One region of the Nostoc sp. ChiQUE02 genome, then DNA from elsewhere that is predicted to be linked to it. Evidence: riboswitches for the same ligand, from Rfam matches in the RefSeq annotation. Region 1 holds a riboswitch; each other region holds the start of a gene.

Evidence for each region. Region 1 has a riboswitch for cobalamin ahead of cobG (precorrin-3B synthase). Riboswitches for the same ligand answer to the same signal wherever they lie in the genome.
Region 2: it holds a riboswitch for cobalamin, as region 1 does, so the genes downstream of both, RM347_RS28845 (hypothetical protein) here and cobG (precorrin-3B synthase) in region 1, are expected to answer to the same signal.
Region 3: it holds a riboswitch for cobalamin, as region 1 does, so the genes downstream of both, RM347_RS24050 (energy-coupling factor ABC transporter permease) here and cobG (precorrin-3B synthase) in region 1, are expected to answer to the same signal.

The regions. Positions count from the first base shown of each region.
Region 1 is NZ_JAVRBN020000026.1:36,768-40,833, forward strand. It holds gene RM347_RS23705 (hybrid sensor histidine kinase/response regulator) at 1-1,405, opposite strand, end outside; gene RM347_RS23710 (molybdenum cofactor biosynthesis protein MoaE) at 2,094-2,579, shown strand; adenosylcobalamin-variant (AdoCbl-variant) riboswitch at 2,828-2,911, shown strand; gene cobG (precorrin-3B synthase) at 2,915-4,066, shown strand, end outside.
Region 2 is NZ_JAVRBN020000042.1:9,959-14,024, forward strand. It holds gene RM347_RS28840 (methyltransferase domain-containing protein) at 1-998, opposite strand, end outside; gene RM347_RS28845 (hypothetical protein) at 1,021-1,275, opposite strand; cobalamin riboswitch at 1,649-1,791, opposite strand; partial or broken gene RM347_RS28850 (ISAs1 family transposase) at 1,923-2,265, shown strand; gene RM347_RS28855 (GNAT family N-acetyltransferase) at 2,506-2,907, shown strand; gene RM347_RS28860 (AIPR family protein) at 3,091-4,066, opposite strand, start outside.
Region 3 is NZ_JAVRBN020000027.1:17,580-21,645, forward strand. It holds gene cbiQ (cobalt ECF transporter T component CbiQ) at 1-151, opposite strand, end outside; gene RM347_RS24045 (energy-coupling factor ABC transporter substrate-binding protein) at 148-450, opposite strand; gene RM347_RS24050 (energy-coupling factor ABC transporter permease) at 437-1,216, opposite strand; cobalamin riboswitch at 1,243-1,382, opposite strand; gene RM347_RS24055 (ATP-binding protein) at 1,481-4,066, opposite strand, start outside.

The sequences.
Region 1 (4,066 bases):
TTTTAGCTTTGAGCAGATGCACTGACATCAAAATAGGTGACAACACATTATTTAAATCGTGAGCCATACCACTAGCAAGAGTGCCTATACTTTCCATGCGTTGAGCATGTAAAAATTGCTTTCCCAGTTGTTTTTTCTGGGTAATATTAGTATCAACGGCAAGAATTGATTTGGCTTGAGAATGCTCATCCACGATCAGCCTCCAGCAACTTTCAACGATTAGTTTCTTGCCAGATTTGCTGGTTTTGTGTAATTCACCTTGCCAAAAGCCATTCTTTAAGACAGTCTGATAAATTTCTGAGTCTTGCGCCAAAGGTTCAGTAGATAAAAGTTCATCGGACTGTTTACCCATAGCTTCTTCTGACTTCCAGCCGTAAAGTTTTTCAGCATTTTTGTTCCATAATAAAATTTTGTTGGACAAATCTTGCACGACGATCGCATCACTGACAATATCCAGCAATGCTGCTTGTTCGCGGGTTTTTTGTTCTACTTGCTTGCGTTCGGTAATATCCTCGGCTATGTATGCGAATTGCGGACGCCTACCGGAACTTACCGCAATTGTTGAGACTGTGACTGATAACCATATTTCACCTTGGGGAGTATCGTAAGAATATTCAAATTTGACGGGTGATTGAGTGCGCTCTGCTTGACGGTAGTGATGTATCCACTGGGACACACGCTTATCTGTTGCACCCATATCTCGCGCTAGCCGATTTTGCATTGCTTGTGGCGTGAGTCCAAAGGATTTCGCTGTGGCGGGGTTATCCGAAATATGTAGGATGTCATTATCTACCAACTCGGCAATTCCCATCATCATCGGCGAACTGTTAAAAAAGCTGCTTAAAGTAGATTCGCTTTGATGTAATGCTTCTTGTGCCTGCTTGTACTCCTGTTTTATGCTTGCCAGTTCAACTAAGTTCCGCCGGATTTCTAGTTGTCTAACTACCACGCGGCTAAGAGATTGCAGTGCTTCCACCTGTTGGGGACTAATTTGGTGTGGTACGCGATCAATTATACACAGAGTTCCGATCGCTTCTCCTGTCGGTGCTAACAAAGGGACGCCAGCATAAAATCTCACACTGAATTCATCTGAGATAACTAGGGGATTTGTAGTAAATCGTTCATCACTCAAGGTGTCGGGAATAATCAGAACTTCGCCACTTTCTATACAAATTGAGCCAAACTCGTTATTTCGTGGCATTTCCTGTAAATCCAACCCTACCTTAGCTTTGAACCACTGACGGTTAGCGTCAATTAGATTAATCAAGGCGATTGGTGTGTTACAAATCTGTGCGGCCAAGAACGCTAGCTCGTCGAATGCTTGTTCTGGTGGAGTGTCGAGAATCTGGTACTGACGCAGAGCCTCAAGCCTAGCTGATTCATTGTTACACACGAAAGATTTCATAAATTGTTCCTAACTATTGCTAGTTCTTGAAAGGGGCAATAAGCAGGGAAAAAGAGGAATTGGGGCGGGGGGCAAGGGGGTGAGTTTTCCCCTTTTCCCCACTGCTTTTGCTCCCTGCTTCTTCTCTTTTTTGCTTGCTCCCTGTTCCATTGCCTCTTGTTCAATCCCAGGCAGTTGCTTGCGCGGGGGTTCCTTCTGCCTCCTGAATGCACTTGATAGCTGAATAAAGTCACTATCAGATTATTTAAATAAGTGAACAAGCAGATAACTTGATCGCTTTAATTATAATAATATGCCTTAAAGCGGATAACAGTAAATTTCCGTTATTTTAAGTAAATTTTATAATATTTGCGTCATTATAATTTTTTGCTAACAGATAAAATTACTTTTACAAACTAGGTTGACCTCAAAATTTGTAGTTAAAATAAAGAAAGTGGCAAGACGCAGAAGGCAAGAGATAAGAAGGTTTTAGCTTACTTTATCTTTCTTTACATAGTTTAGTTTTATCGTGCCAACCTACTTATAATAAGAGAATTTTAACCCTTGATTGCTTTGCTGATGGGCAACAAAATTGTTAAACTTTAAAAACCCTTTTTTGCTCAAAAGCATTAACAAGAGCTACTAAATATAGACTAGCAACGCTTTCTTCAGAGACAATAGAAAAAGCCCACATAATATCAATGCATTTATGACGACTACACTTGCCTCTGCTGTTAAACCAAGAGCCGAAGATAGTTTTGCCATTACCTTTGCACCATTGTCTCTTGAAGAAATCTACACCAAGTCTGACGATCCAGCCAACGGTGCTGTGGTTGTGATGAGTGGTATGGTTCGCAATCAAACCGATGGTAAACCTGTGATTGCTTTAGAGTATCAAGCTTACGAACCGATGGCGTTGCGGATATTTTATCAAATTGCTGCTGATATTCGTTTATCTACGTCTGATGTGAATCGAGTAGCGATTTATCATCGCGTTGGACGTTTGCGAGTTGGGGAAATCAGCGTTTTAGTAGCAGTGGGTTGTCCTCATCGGAGTGAGGCGTTTGAAGCTTGCCAATATGCTATTGATACTCTCAAACACAATGCCCCCATTTGGAAGAAAGAACATTGGGAAGATGGTTCTAGCCGCTGGGTGAGTATTGGTGCTTGTGAAACATCAGGAGAAAGTTGTTAAGATTCCAGAGAAAATCGCCTTTGCTCGTGTTTTGTCTAGGGAACAAGCTGAGTTTTCAGCTACCCTAGACTAACAAAAAGTTTGTCTTCAGGGAGTAGGAATTTCCATGCGATCGCACTGGCGCATGAGCCACTTAACACGGCAGTGGATAAGCTCAGGTAAAATTTATGGCTATATTAATGTAAGATAATTATCTGGATGATGTCTGGTTGATATCTATAACCTAAACAAAGTCTGAATTACTAAAGCTGAGAGTTGGGAAACTCCGGTGAAATTCCGGGACTGTGCCGCAGCTGTGATGGGATCGCCCAAGTCAGAATGCCAACTCTCAGGATGTGCTCAAGACACACTCACCGTCTACTCCCTGCGTTGCACGGGGAAGGAGTTTAAGTTTGCTTTCTGGATTTGCCACTTGTCCTGGCTTGTTTTATGCTACTCCCGCCGCAGATGGTATATTATCTCGCATTAGAATACCAGGTGGAATTATTAGTAGTCAGCAGTGCCGTGCGATCGCAGATATAGCAGAACAGCACGGTGGCGGCTATATAGATGTGACTAATCGAGCTAACCTGCAAGTCCGTGAAATCCGCACAGGGATAAATGCTGAGGTTCTGAAGTACCTCCAGGAAATGGGATTAGGTTCTCATAATACTGTTGTAGACCAAATCCGCAATATTATGACCAGTCCAACCGCTGGTATCGACCCCCAGGAATTAATCGATACTCGCCCTTTTGTCCAAGGTTGGGATGATTGTATTGCAGCACATCCGGCGCTTTCGGGACTGTCGGCAAAATTTAGCGTTTGCTTTGATGGTGGTGGGATAATTCGGGTGTGCGATCGCTTGAATGATATCGCCTTTGCTGCTGTTTTAGTTGACGGTAATGTTTATTTTCGCCTCTATCTCAGTGTCGGCGAGAAGGGTCAACCGCCTAGCGACATGGGTATTTTTTTACTACCAGAGGAATGTTTGCCCGTCTTGGCAGCTTTGGCGGATGTCTATCTAGTTCATAGTCATACTACGAATAAGCGTAAGCTACGCCTGAGAGAGTTGCTAAATACTTTGGGTTGCGAAAATTATCTCCAGGAAGTTCAGCAGCGTCTACCTTTTTCTCTTTTGTACAGTGAAACAAGAAAAGACCTAACCCCCCAACTCCCTTCCCTAATAGGGAAGGGGGAGAAATTCTCTACTCTTTTGCAAGGAGAGGGAAAGTATCAGCATATTGGCATCCATCTCCAACGTCAGCAAGGCTTATTTTACATTGGTGTTGTCTTGCCCCTTGGGCGATTGGAGAGTAGACAGATGCGGGGTTTAGCAGATTTAGCAGCAAAATACGGTAGTGGAACTCTCAGGCTAACCCCTTGGCAAAATTTGCTTCTTACAGATATTCCTCAGCAATGGGTTGGCGATGTCCAAAGTGAAATTGCTTTCTTAGGATTAGATTCCTCAGCAACCAACATCAAGAGTGGATTAGTTGCCTGTTCTGGC
Region 2 (4,066 bases), on a different contig from region 1:
CTAATCAAGCTTGAGGGATTTTGGTTGGCAAAGTTTCTGTCCATCAATTCTGTGCGTGAGTTTGCCCGCACAGCGCGGAACATTCCAAATCGACACAACCTTGCACCAAACGCCAAACGCATTAGTAAAAGCGTCGGTACTTCGCGCACAGACTTGACAAAACCAGACAGTCCAAAACGCACCAATCCCTCTGGTCGAGCCACTCCTTGCCAAATCGAATCGAACCAAGAAGGAAGGGTTTCTTGAGTCCAGTCTGCCGTAATTACCTCCCCATCAACTAATTCTGTCCCCGCCAAAAGCTCAGAAAAGCCTTCAATACTGGAAAAAGCTGGATGAGACCACTGCTCGAGCAGTTGCCGCATTACTGATTTCTCCCAAAAATTTAGCGGCTTTTGGCGGTCATCTCTCTGATTCCAGTCAGCTACAACCAACACTCCACCAGGCTTTAGCACCCGCATTAATTCTCTGGCAAAAACGGTTTTATCTGGCATGTGGGGGCCTGCTTCGATTGACCAGACCACATCAAAACTGGCATCTGGAAACGACAATGCCATTGCATCATCAACCGCAAACTGGGCGTTTAGCCCAAGGGGTGTTAACTCCTGGGCGCGTTTCACCTGAATAGGACTGATGGTAATCCCTGTAACAGCAAACCCATAATCCCGCGCTAAAATCCGACTGCTACCCCCAATCCCACAGCCAACATCTAAGACAGTAGCACCAGGGGGTAATTTTTCTATTCCACCCCATTTAACCATTTCATGTACAAAGTCAGATTTAGCAGCCAAAAAATCCTTTCGTCGTGGCGGCGAACCGTAGTGACCAAGGTGAATGTGTTCTCCCCAATAAAACTCTAGGATGCCGTCAAGTGTCCATTGATCGTAGGAATTGGCAACTGTGGATGAGGATTGATACTTGCGGGCAGTTAGGAAATAAGCCGCAATTCCAATTACTAATAGCATCAGAAAAACAATTACAGAATATAATAAACTTGGCATTTTTTTGAACTATCCTGTACATCTATTTGAGTCGATCTAACGGTTTATTTATTGCTGCTCGTCCCGAATCAGACAAGCTATGTCGTAACCGCCCGACGGATGCAATTGCAATATAAATCATCCGATACATCGATATTGCAATGTTTTGAACATCTTGAGTAATTTTCGCTTGCAGTAGACTGGGCTTGTATTTGCCTTGAGGGATACCCGTTTGTTTGACAAAGGGGTGAATAGCAGTAGGAATCTTCCCAGTTCGGTGAAGATAGAATTTCGACATGATAATTAACTGAAGTATTCATTTAGTAACTTAGCAATTTCTATACGTGATTGGGAAAGTATTTGTTCAGTGGTCAAACAGGAATATGTACGTCATACACGCCATTTTCTACCTGTTTTAAACAACTTCCACCTGTTAGTTAATACAGCTTCTTTTTGTCGCAATGACTATTTACAAACGATACTCTCGTCTGGAGTAGATTATAGCGATCGCTGGATCTCAAGACACAATTTGTACCGAAAATTAACCGCTTACCCTCTCATAGAAAGTCGTAATCTGTAGCGTCTTGATATGTGGGACTATGAGAACGTAAAGCTGATTAGTTGTATAAACCTTCATAAAAATACTTATCTGTGCCTCGCAGATGTACAAAATTTACAAGTCAACTTCGGCGGGCATTCTGACTCACAAGGCAAGCCTTGTTTACAGCTGCGGGACAGCGCCGGATTTACACCGGACTTTCCCCGTTTCCTCTAGTGGCTGTTCCCCACTAGAACCGAGATTCATCTGGATAATAACACAACTGCGATTTGCTTGCATAAAAATCAATGGGCGGTCTATATTTGCATTCGCTATTAATCGGGACAAGTCTCATTCTTTACTAAGCGTTTATTTTCTACTCAGCGTTGCAGAGTCGTTTGTTTAGCAGTGTTGGGATGGTAGAGTCCATCCGCTTATCGGATAGTAAAACAACAGCCGAAACTCGTTATTTCATTAGTAGCCTTATCAAGAATGCTGAAGAATTTTCTAATGCTGTTCGTAGCCATTGGGGTATAGAAAACTCATTACATTGGGTGTTGGATGTTGCATTAAAAGAAGATGACTGCCGGATTAGGAAAGACAATGCTCCACAGAATTTCGCAGTATTACGGCAAATTGCAGTCAATCTTTTAGGTTGCATAGAAGCGAGTCAAACGAGGAATCAAAAATAAACAGTTTCTCGCCGCGATGGATAATAACTCTTTATTAAGTGTTTTAGCGTTAGCTTAAAACAGTATATCAAAACTTGAATTGAATGTTTTGATGAAAGGTTTATTTATTCTCTCGGTAAATACGCTTTTGTTTACTCCATAATTGAATATTTTTAGTATTAATGAATAGCCGTTCAGTTGAAGATAAGCTAATTCACAGATTGCGAAAGTATTTGATTTACTTTGTTTATCATTTACTTAACTTCTACAATTATTTATGTCATTTTGAAATCTTTCTTAGTTTTTATTAGTAAATAAGATGCGTTCGCCCTGGGATGGAAGCGGATCTAAAGAATATTTGCAGTGGCTCAGACAGCGAATGGCAGAAATCCCGAACAGTTGTGTACACGTTTGGAAACAAGAGCAAATCATTGGGCAAATTGAGATGATGCGTTGTCAACACAATTCAAGCGTTGGCTACGTCAATTTGTTTTACCTGACTCCAGAGTATCGAGGTCAGGGTTTTGGTCAGCAGTTAGATCAATACGCAGCCCATTTTTTCAAGCGTCTGGGTTGTCAGTCAGCTCGCTTGAACGTCAGTCTTACGAATCGAGTGGCAATGAGATTTTATCTCAATCACGGATGGGTTGATTTAGGGCAACGGGAAGATGATCCTGAAGTTCACTATCTTGAAAAGAAATATGGAGCTAACGTACAGTAGCGAATGGCACGCTTGAAAAGGGAAAATCGTTGAGACAGCAGGGGTGCAAAGGAAGAAGCATACGGACAGAAAACTTGAGGCATACGGAAAGAAGCAAGAGAAATTCTCCTCTGCCCCTCTGCAATTCTTATGCCGCCTACCGTTCAGCTTAACAAGCGTGACATTCCTCCATTTGGTAAAAAACTATTTAGAGACAGTAGTCGCGTTGAGTTCGCCCCTTTTCCCTTTTGCTCTCTTGTTTGTACCTTGTGTCGCCTTCGGTTTTTCTGCTTGCTTACTAGAATTAACCATTTTCATCAAGTGCTGATTTAGATAACTCTGCGCCGAGATATAAAGGCTTTCCCAAATCTCTTGATTGCGGCTGATTTTTGTACCAACTGTATTTCCTGCTGTTTTCTCCGACACCAAATATTTGCGGAAGTAGTTATTCCACAAGTGTTGCAGGAAATCTTCAGCGAATTCGTTAAACGGCAGAATCCATTTATAGTCCTTGTCCAAAAATACCCGATAAGACGCAATTATTGGTAATGCCAGGTCAGTTGGCGCACCAAACCCAAAAGAGTACTTACTGTCCGGCAACAACGTCGTTTTACGTATATCAATTGAAGCTAAATCGTTGGCACCCTTTCTTCTGGGGTTGCTGATATGTTCTTGGATTATTTCGTACAGTCTTTGCTCTATCCACAAAGCATGAGTCAAGAGAGGCAGTAAAGCGGTTAATCTTTCCCTTTCTGCATCTGTGATGTTACTTGGAAGACTCATCCCTGCTGGGTGCTTGGTTCGTTTATTGCCGTCGGGGTTGTATTTATTCCTGTCGAGGCAGTAAAGGAGCTTGAGCAAGTGGGTGACATTACACTGGGCATTTCTGGGAGCGCCGCTTTGGTTTTGGTAATAAGCGATGCGGAATTTTCTATCTTCTTTCTGTTCTAACTGGGCTAGATACTGCTTGATGAATTTGTAATCACCCCTAGCGTTGACTTTGGAGCGAGAATCTACTGGCGTTGTAGTATTACTTGCTAGGGCTATATCTTTGGCTGATTCTTCAGTCAGTCCGATGTGAATCGTAACTTTTACCCTGGCTTCGGTTAGGTCATATTTGTAATTTTTCGCTTGCTCAAAAGCTAAAACTGTATGCCCCCCGTTAATAATACCATCGCTA
Region 3 (4,066 bases), on a different contig from region 1:
AAATGCCCATCCAAAGCGCTATTAAAATTTGCACTAGCGGATGGGCAGCAATGGAAATAGCAAGAGTAGTAAATGCAAAAATTAGTTTATGTTCTGGTGGCAATCTTCGCAGTCGATTAGTATAAGCTAAAGTGTCTATTTGCAGGCTCATTCTTCACGTTTCTGTTGTTGGGAACGTCCTTTATACAACCCAATTGCATAACCAACTACTCCAGCACCTAAAGCTGCTTGGGAAGCAAATAATAAGCTTTCTATTTCCCCACTAGCTGGTTCAAAAAATGATTTAAACCAGGGTTTATATCCAGGTTGTATTTCAGTAATTGCTTTTTCGGCTTTGTCATCGGAACCAGCAAATTCTCCACCACACACAAATATTAACGGTGCAACCGCTAAAGCTATAACTGCTACTACCAACAACCAGTTACTCAACCCTTTTTTAGATTGACTCATTGCTTTGACGCCCCTGCTTGATTAATTTCAACAATTCCAATTCTTGAGGATTATAAGATTGCAGCCAGTTCCACACCAACACAGTTAGCAATCCTTCACTAATTGCTAAGGGAACTTGAGTAATGGCAAAAATTCCGGCGAATTTAGTAAACGAAGCGATAAACCCGCCAACAGGTGCAGGAAAAGCCAGGGCGAGTTGAATAGAAGTGATAATATAGGTGAGTAAATCTGCGATCGCAGCTGCTAAAAATATGGCGATTTTTTGTTTACCACCCAACTTTATTGTGAGATTATATATCCAGTAAGCCATAAATGGTCCAGCGATCGCCATCGAAAAAGCATTTGCCCCCAGCGTCGTCAAGCCGCCATGCGCCAGCAACAAAGCTTGAAACAACAATACTAAGCTACCCAAAACCGACATAGTCAGAGGGCCAAACAGCACCGCACCTAACCCTGTTCCCGTAGGATGAGAACAACTACCTGTAACGGAAGGGATTTTTAACGCTGACAGCACGAAAGTGAAAGCACCAGCCAAACCCAGCAGTAGTTTCAGTTCCGGGTTAGCTTGGGTAATGCGAGTCAGACTACGCAATCCGAGTAGAAAAAATGGTAATGCCACAATCCACCAAAAAATTGCCCACTGCACGGGTAAAAAACCTTCCATAATGTGCATGGCGTAGGCAGGTTTGGGTAAACCAACTACTAGATAAAAACTGATAACTCCCATCAGGGTTAGACTGACTAACGCCTGTTTTTTTCTTTTCATAATCTGTACCTCGCAGATTTATGTAAACGAATTGATTCTAACCGGCGGGCATCCTGACTCACCTAATTTTGGTTCACAGTTGCGGGACAGCGCCGGATTTACACCGGACTTTCCCCCTTGCGTCCGATGGCTGCTTCCCATCAGAACCGATTGGAGTAACTATATCACCATTACCAAGTTTGAGCAGCGACTTTTTACCCTTTCGAGCAAAGTTAATCATTCTACTTTAGTTAAATTTTTAACTACGTAGGATGATGTCGACAATTAGATAGCTTGCTGATTTAGCGGAATTACAATTACAAATTCTGTCCCCTGCCCAGGAGCAGAAATACATTCTAATTTTCCCTGATGTTTTTGGGTGATAATCTGGTAACTAATAGATAAACCCAACCCAGTACCTTTACCAATTGGTTTAGTCGTAAAAAATGGTTCAAATAAGTGTTTTTGTATAACTTCTGGAATACCCAAACCATTGTCGCCAATCCGAATAACTACTTGCTTTTGGTTAGTTAGTTGGGTGTGAATGCGAATTTGTCCTCTGTCATTAGTAGTTTGTCCTTTGTCGGTTGCAAATGACGAATGACTAATGACTAATGACTCTTCTAAAGCATCGATCGCATTTGCTAGAAGATTCATAAATACTTGATTCAGTTGTCCAGCGTAACATTCTACTAATGGTAGATCGCCGTACTCTTTAATCACCTCAATTGTTTGATTGTTAGATTTAGGTTTGAGGCGATGTTCTAGAATCATCAACGTATTATCTATACCCTCATGGATATTCACAGCTTTCATTTCTGCTTCATCTAACCGGGAAAAGTTTCGCAGAGATAGGACAATTTCTGTGATTCGTTCGGCACCAACTGTCATCGAAGTGAGCAAGTTTGGCAAGTCTGCAATCAGGAAATTTAAGTCGATCGCTTCTGTTTCTTTTTGAATTTCCGTTACTGGATGAGGATAGTTTTGCTGATATAGTTGCAGCAGTCTCAGTAAATCTTGGATATATTGATTGGCATGGGTGATGTTGCCATAAATAAAGTTTACTGGGTTGTTGATTTCGTGCGCTACACCTGCTACCAACTGCCCCAAACTGGACATTTTTTCACTCTGCACTAATTGAGATGCTAGCTGCTTTGCTTCTTGGCGCAATTGTGCTTCTGAGTATCGCAATATCTGCTCTGCTTGTTTGCGCTGCGTAATGTCGTGGAGAATGACGACATATTCCTGAAAATCCTGATGGGGTCGGTCTGAAATGGAAACTTCCAGAGTTCTGTTTTTCCCATTACCGATGAGGTTTTGTTCACTACGCTTTGTCCACTGGTCTGGATAGTAGACTAATGCGGGTAGCCATTTGTTGAGGTAATTTCCCCGCAACTCAGATGGGTTGACACCAAAGAACGATTCAGTCGCTGGGTTAGCTTGCCGGATAATGCCTTGATCGTCTACGACTAAAATACCATCCTGGGCGACAGTAAACAGGTGTTCGGCAGCTTCACGGGCTTCTGCGATCGCCACCACTTGAGGTAAACTTGTCCAACAAGCGATCGCAACTCCCACAAATGCCACGCTCATCAGCAACACCACAAATATATTTTCACCGCCCGCAGTTGCCACTTTATTAAGTTTGACACCAAATAACCAGCCAACTCCCACGGCGCTGCACAGTAAAAAAATCAGGATGCTCACCTGAAGAATTACTGAGTCTTTGATGATTACCACAGAGGGTTTGCGATATCGCCGCATCCACCAACTGGGATGGAACGGAGGGAAATTCACACGGCGAATCACCGCATCTATTCCCATGACACCAATAGGAAATAATAACCCAATGAGCAAGTTGAGCCAACCCCAGGCTAGTCCACCCACCAACAGCACCACAACTTCTAACAGCAGAATGCCCAGAGATATCCGAGGGAACAAAACTTCTTGGCGATCGCGCCGGAGCCAAAGCCCTAGATGCAGTAACATAAAGGAGACAAACCAGCCGATGTTACCAACGGCTACGATTCGCGCTACATCTCCCCAAATCAGATAGATTAAGCACAACACTAGTGTCAATGTCAATGCTGGAACAAACACACCCCGACGTGAGACAACGGCAAATACTGGTGAGATGTGTTTATCTAAGGCCAACTGATACAAAATTCGCGGACAATTAGAAACGACTGTTGCCGAACCTAAAAGACTTGCAGCTACTAGCAAGAAAGAAACACTTACACCAGCGAATCTTCCCCAAAAAGGTAGGGAAGCCGCTACAAGATTCAGGAAAGCATTGTCTTTAAGGTTTGGATCTGTTGCTAACCGCATCACTACCCAAGATCCCCCCAAAAAGATCGGTGGCATCATCCAAGCTGCAACGTCGAGAAAACGTAGTGTTTGACTAGGGCGGCGGCTATCGGCGACAAAGGAAGAAGCCGTTTCACAGCTGTAGGTTGCATAAGTGACGAAAAAGAACCACTTTGCCCAATCCACGAAGTTAAAAGGTGACCAATTGCTAGGAAAAAACCCAGGACTAACGGGAGAAAAGGCTAACCAGCAGAGACCTTGCACACAAAAGATGATTAGCAGTCCAAAGGCTGGAATTATAAAGAACAAATGTAAAATACTCAGGGCACGAGTACCACTAAACGCCACTATAAACGGCAACAGTGTAAAGCTAATCTCCAGAAATATATCTGGACAAGCAATACCCAGCGCCTCCAAATTCACTTTGATTAAATCTTTGAGTACGATTGTATTAACTGCTAAGTAGGAAACCCAATTGAGCAGGTATCCAATTGCTGCATAGTTAGCAAGTCCTGGGTAGTGTTGCAGTAGCTTGCTAGCATAGTTAGGTGTTCCTCCTGCCAC